One region of the Bacillus sp. LH1 genome, then DNA from elsewhere that is predicted to be linked to it. Evidence: riboswitches for the same ligand, from Rfam matches in the RefSeq annotation. Region 1 holds a riboswitch; the other holds the start of a gene.
What was found. A riboswitch is a leader RNA that binds a small molecule or an ion and turns the genes downstream of it on or off. The one in region 1 is predicted to bind S-adenosylmethionine.
Positions count from the first base shown of each region.

Region 2: linked by a shared signal. The riboswitch ahead of ACX9TM_RS01865 (methionine ABC transporter ATP-binding protein) and the one ahead of metK (methionine adenosyltransferase) in region 1 are both predicted to bind S-adenosylmethionine.

Region 1 is NZ_CM175007.1:4,661,090-4,664,516, forward strand. It holds gene ACX9TM_RS24115 (GNAT family N-acetyltransferase) at 1-48, shown strand, start outside; gene metK (methionine adenosyltransferase) at 90-1,289, opposite strand; SAM riboswitch class I at 1,459-1,580, opposite strand; gene pckA (phosphoenolpyruvate carboxykinase (ATP)) at 1,809-3,395, shown strand.
Region 2 is NZ_CM175007.1:345,567-348,993, reverse strand. It holds gene ACX9TM_RS01870 (methionine ABC transporter permease) at 1-351, opposite strand, end outside; gene ACX9TM_RS01865 (methionine ABC transporter ATP-binding protein) at 341-1,360, opposite strand; SAM riboswitch class I at 1,484-1,590, opposite strand; partial or broken gene ACX9TM_RS01860 (cysteine hydrolase family protein) at 1,833-2,398, shown strand; gene pruA (L-glutamate gamma-semialdehyde dehydrogenase) at 2,649-3,427, opposite strand, start outside.

The DNA.
Region 1 (3,427 bases):
TGGCATGACATTGAACTCTTCGCTTTATTCCAACGTAATTATAAATAAAAAAAGCTTTGCGCTCACCGCGCAAAGCTTTTTTTCATATATTATAGACCAGCTTGCTCTTTTAAAGCTGCTGCTTTGTCTGTACGTTCCCATGATAGATCTACATCAGTACGTCCAAAGTGGCCGTAAGCTGCTGTTTGTTTGTAAATTGGGCGACGTAAGTCTAGCATTTTAATAATACCAGCTGGGCGAAGATCGAAGTTGTTACGAACTAGCTCTACTAGTACGTCTTCAGATACTTTACCAGTGCCGAATGTATCAACTGAAATTGATACTGGTTGTGCTACACCGATTGCGTATGCAAGTTGTACTTCTGCTTTTTCAGCAAGACCAGCTGCTACGATGTTTTTCGCAACATAACGAGCTGCATATGCTGCAGAACGGTCAACTTTCGTTGCATCTTTACCAGAGAATGCACCGCCACCGTGGCGAGCGTATCCACCGTAAGTATCAACGATGATTTTACGTCCTGTTAAACCAGCATCACCTTGTGGTCCACCAATTACGAAGCGGCCAGTTGGGTTAATGAAGAATTTCGTTTCTCCATCCATTAATTCTGCTGGTACTACAGCTTTAATTACGTGCTCTTTTAAGTCGCGATCGATTTCTTCCCATGTAACATCTGGGTGATGTTGTGTAGAAATTACGATAGTATCAACACGTACTGGTTTACCATTTTCATCATACTCAACTGTAACTTGCGTTTTTCCATCCGGACGTAAGTATGATAATGTATCATCTTTACGTACTTCAGTTAAACGGCGAGCTAATTTGTGAGCAAGCGAGATTGGAAGTGGCATTAACTCTTGTGTTTCATTACATGCGAAACCAAACATTAAACCTTGGTCTCCTGCACCAATTGCCTCAATCTCAGCGTCAGTCATTTGACCTTCGCGTGCTTCTAGCGCTTGGTCAACACCCATAGCGATGTCAGCAGATTGCTCATCGATAGATGTTAAAACTGCACAAGTTTCTGCATCGAATCCGTATTTTGCGCGTGTGTAACCAATGCCTTGAATTGTTTCACGAACGATTTTTGGAATATCTACGTAAGTAGAAGTCGTAATTTCCCCCGCTACCAATACTAAACCAGTTGTTACAGTTGTTTCACAAGCTACACGTGCATTTGCGTCTTTTGATAAGATCGCATCTAAAATTGAATCAGAAATTTGGTCACAAATTTTATCTGGATGTCCTTCAGTTACAGACTCAGATGTGAACAGATGACGTTTTTTTGTCATGTGGTAAACCTCCCTACAGTAATTGTATATATTGTACGGAACTCATCCTTAATTTGCCACAAACTGCGACATACATTTATTCTCCCACACAAGCATACAGAAAAACCTTTCCTACTTTACATAGAGGAAAGGTTTAATTTGCTACTTGCATACTGCTTTTTGCCCTTCGCTCTTATCGTTCGAGACCTGTAGCCTCGCACAGGTTTTAGCACCTATTCACCTGTATTTACCACTACAAGTGAGGTTGCTGGGCTTCATCGGGCCTGTCCCTCCGCCAGCTCGGGATAAGAGAGTATCCGTCCCAACCTATACTAAAGAAATGATATTCATTTGTCAATTAATATTCACATTTTCCTGAAAGTTTTTCTCAATACGCCTGAAATGAAATATTAATAGGGAAATAATGCATTCACACAAACAAAAAGAAATAAATAGTATACATTATTTATATAATTGTGTTATACTCTTGTTGGGGATTACGAGAAATATTTCATTAAATGAAAAGGATGGTATATAAATATGAGTACTGTGAATGTCCAAATTGGTTTACACGAATTATTGAACGGAAGCAATGCACAGATTCAACTAAGTGTTCCGCAATTAGTGGAAAAAGTATTAATGCGAAATGAAGGGAAATTAACTTCGACTGGTGCCGTTTCTGCTTCAACTGGAAAATATACAGGACGTTCTCCTAAAGATAAATTTATTGTGAAAGAAGCATCGGTTGCTGACAAAATTGCTTGGGGAGCTGTGAACCAACCGATTTCTGAAGAACATTTTAATAAATTATATACTAAAGTTTTAGAATACTTAAAAGAAAAAGAAGAGTTATTCGTCTTCAAAGGATTTGCAGGCGCTGACCGCAATTACCGCCTACCAATTCAAGTTATTAACGAATATGCATGGCACAATTTATTTGTACATCAATTATTCATTCGTCCAACTGAAGAAGAATTAACAACTCATGAATCAGAGTTCACAATTGTTTCTGCACCGAATTTCAAAGCTGATCCAGCTGTTGACGGTACAAACTCTGAAGCATTCATTATGGTTTCATTCGAAAAACGTATCGTACTAATTGGTGGTACAGAATACGCTGGAGAAATGAAAAAATCAATCTTCTCTATTATGAACTTCTTATTACCTGAACAAGATATTCTTTCTATGCATTGCTCTGCAAACGTAGGTGAAGAAGGCGACGTAGCACTATTCTTCGGTTTATCTGGAACAGGTAAAACAACATTATCTGCTGATCCAAACCGTAAACTAATCGGTGATGATGAGCACGGTTGGTCTGATAACGGTGTATTCAATATTGAAGGCGGTTGCTACGCGAAATGTGTAAACCTTTCTCACGAGAAAGAACCACAAATTTTCGATGCAATCACATTTGGATCTGTTTTAGAAAACGTTATCATTAATGACCAAACACGTATCGCCGACTACAACGATACTACTTTAACAGAAAATACTCGTGCTGCATACCCTATGCATGCGATCGACAATATCGTACTGCCAAGTGTTGCTGGACACCCAAATACAATTATTTTCTTAACTGCTGATGCATCTGGCGTATTGCCTCCAATCAGTAAGTTATCAAAAGAGCAAGCTATGTATCATTTCTTAAGTGGTTACACTAGTAAACTAGCAGGAACAGAGCGCGGCGTTACATCTCCGCAAGCAACATTCTCAACTTGCTTCGGTTCACCATTCTTACCACTTGATGCATCTCGCTATGCTGAAATGCTTGGTGAAAAAATCGAGAAACACGATGCGAAAGTATTCTTAGTAAACACTGGCTGGACTGGTGGCGAATACGGCGTTGGTAAACGTATGAACTTAGGTTACACTCGTGCAATGATTCAAGCAGCATTAAACGGTGAACTTGCGAAAACTGAAACAGCTAAACATGACATCTTCGGTCTTGAAGTTCCACTTCACGTACCAGGTGTACCTGACGAAGTGTTAATGCCTGAACAAACTTGGGCTGATAAAGCTGCTTACAAAGCAAAAGCAATCGAACTTGCAAATGAATTCAAAGCTAACTTCAAAAAGTTCGACAGCGTATCTGAAGACATTATTAACTTAGGCGGTCCAATCGCTTAAATTAAAACTTTCTGTTGGAATAACCCTTTACT
Region 2 (3,427 bases), 1.1 Mb from region 1:
GGAAACAAGGTTTGTTTCAACCATTCTAGCAATACCAATTGATGCGACTAACGTCATCGGGAAAATTGCCGCTGCTGTTCCAATCGTCGTTCCGATAACACTTCTTGTTAGTGGACTTAAGGCTACTAAAAAGATAATGAATGGTACCGGACGAATTGTATTAATTATGATGTTAAGAATAGAAAAGACCCATTTATTTTCTAAAAAGTTTCCTTTTCTCGTTACATATAAAAGTAAACCTAGAGGTATACCAAGAATTGTAGCAAATATAAGGGTTACAATTACCATTAAGAGGGTATCCCCCGTCGCATCTAGTATGCGCGGCCAAAATATACTCCAATCAACTCGCATGAGCTTCTACCTCCTTCAGCTGCACTTGCAGTCTTAGATGTTGTAATGCTTTTTGAATTTCCCTCTGCTCACCTTGCAACTCTACAAGAAGATTTCCAAATAGCACATTTTGAAGTTCAATAATATTTCCGTACAGTACATTTACATCGACGTTATAGTTTTTTGCGATATATGATAGTACCGGCTGTCCTGTCTCCTCACCAGTAAATGTTAGACGATAAATTTGACCACCATTTTGAATTTTCGCTAGAACACTTTCCGGTAAATGATCATTAATGACAGAACGTACAAAGTTTTGAGTCGTCTTTGTTTTTGGTTGCGTGAAAACATCAAACAGTTTTCCTTCTTCAATAACTTTTCCCTTCTCCATTACAGCTACACGGTGACAAATTTCTTTCACAACATGCATTTCATGTGTAATAAGAAGAATTGTTAAATTGTATTCTCTATTTACTTTCTTTAATAAGTTTAGAATTTCTGTCGTTGTTTCTGGATCTAAGGCTGATGTTGCCTCATCACATATAAGAATATCTGGCGATGTCGCAAGTGCTCTAGCAATGCCCACACGCTGCTTTTGTCCACCTGATAGCTGCTCTGGGTAATAGTTTGCTTTATCTTCTAACCCTACAAACTTCAGCAGTTCATTTACTCTTTCTTTTATCTCATTCTTTGGTACTTTCGCTAACTTTAATGGATAAGCAATATTTCCAAATACTGTTCTTGAATTAAATAAATTAAAACTTTGGAAAATCATTCCAATTCTTTGTCTCAGTTTACGTAATTCTTTCGTCGATAATGATGTAATATCTTTATCATCTATTGAAATCGTTCCTGCCGTCGGTCTCTCTAACATATTTACTAAGCGTAATAACGTACTCTTTCCAGCGCCACTAAAACCAATAATGCCAAAAATTTCGCCTTTCTCAACTGATAATGTTACATCCTCCACCGCATGAACAGATTGCCCAGCTGATTCATACACTTTACTTACATTGTTAAAAGAAATCATTTTTTCCCCTCCTATATGCTGTAAAAACTTGAAGTAGAGCTTTCGAGGTAAAATAAAAAGTGCTCTCCTTCTTATCAACCATAAAGATAAGAAGGAGAGCACTTATATGTACTCGTTCACATCTTCTCATCTTCCAAGCCTTTATATGGCTTGCTGGAGTTAGCACGGTATTAAAAAAACCCGTTGCTGAGGTATCGTAGGGCCAGTCCCTCCACCTCTCTGGATAAGAATGTATCGATTTAATTGTCGTTTAATTAATTCTCATTATAGAACTCAGAATAATAAGAGTCAATACATTTTTTAGAAAAATATTAATTATTCCTTTATTAAAATTTTCAGATGAAAATTCATGAGAAAATAGTAACTTTCAAGGTTATTTAAAATTCTTCTTCCTCATATTTTTAAACAGGAGAATCTTCTCTACGAATTGAATAAATTTATTTGAATATGAAACTCGGAGGAAGATAAATATATGAAAACAGCTCTTTTACTCATCGATATTCAAAACGATTATTTTCCAAATGGAAAGATGGAATTGCGTAATCCAGTAGAAGCAAGCGAATATGCTAATCAGTTATTACAACACTTTAGAACAAACAGCGAACCTATTTTTCATATCCAACACGTAGCTATAAAAGATGACGCTACTTTTTTCCTACCTAATACAGAAGGTGTACATATTCACGAAAGCGTACGTCCACTTAGAGAAGAAACAGTTATAGTCAAACATTATCCAAATAGCTTCCGAGAAACTAATCTTCTAGAGCAATTAAAACGTTTAAATATTGAACATGTCGTTGTATGTGGGATGATGACTCATATGTGTATCGATGCTACAGTAAGGGCTGCATTCGATTTTGGCTTTCAATGTACCGTTATACATGATGCTTGTGCTACAAAAGACCTGTCTTTTAAGAACGCTACTATACCAGCTGTTTACATTCACAATACAATTTTAGCTAGTTTAAATGGCGTATATGCAAATGTAATAAGCACGCAAGAATTTTTAGCTACATAAAAAAACACTCCTTTCAGTGAGCAAAACCGAAAGGAGTGTTCCTTGTCGAACCATAGATTTTCTTTCAAATTGTATTATACAGGAAATTCTCAAAATGAATACTAAAAAATATGACTAATAAGTCAACTTTTCTCATCATTTTATTTCTGTTCACATGTTTATCCCGCTATTAATAGGTTTTAGCTCATTCCCTTCGAACGATGGTAATATATAGGATTTCAATTTTAAAAGGAGCTCTTCACATTCTGTGAAGAGCTCCTCTACTATTTCTTATAAAGTTTCAGAAGTAGTTTTTGCTTGCATGTGAAGTGCTAAGTAATCAGGTCCACCAGCTTTAGAGTCTGTACCAGACATGTTAAAGCCACCGAATGGTTGGTAACCTACGATTGCACCAGTACATCCACGGTTGAAGTATAAGTTACCAACGTGGAAGTCTTCGCGTGCTTTTTCAATATGGTCACGGTTGTTAGTAATAACAGCACCTGTTAAACCGTATTCCGTATTATTTGCAATTGCAAGTGCATGATCGAAGTCTTTCGCTTTACAGAATGCTACTACTGGTCCGAAGATTTCTTCTTTCATTAAGCGAGCATCTTCTGCAACGTCAGCAACGATTGTTGGTTGGATGAACCAACCTTTAGAATCGTCTCCTTCGCCACCTGCTAAGATTCTACCTTCTTCTTTACCAATTGCAACATAGCTCATTACTTTATCGAATGCAGCTTGGTCATTAACAGGACCCATGTTTGTACCTAATACTGCTGGGTTAGCAACTGTTAATTCTTTTGTTAATTCAACAGCACGATTTAATACATGATCATATACATCTTCATGGATTACTGCACGAGAACATGCAGAACATTTTTGTCCTGAGAATCCGAATGCTGATGCAACGATAGACTTAGCTGCTAATTCAAGATCTGCTTCTTTATCAACAACGATTGTATCTTTACCGCCCATTTCAGCGATAACGCGTTTTAACCAAATTTGTCCTGGGTTTACTTTCGCTGCACGCTCATAGATGCGGATACCTACATCACGAGATCCCG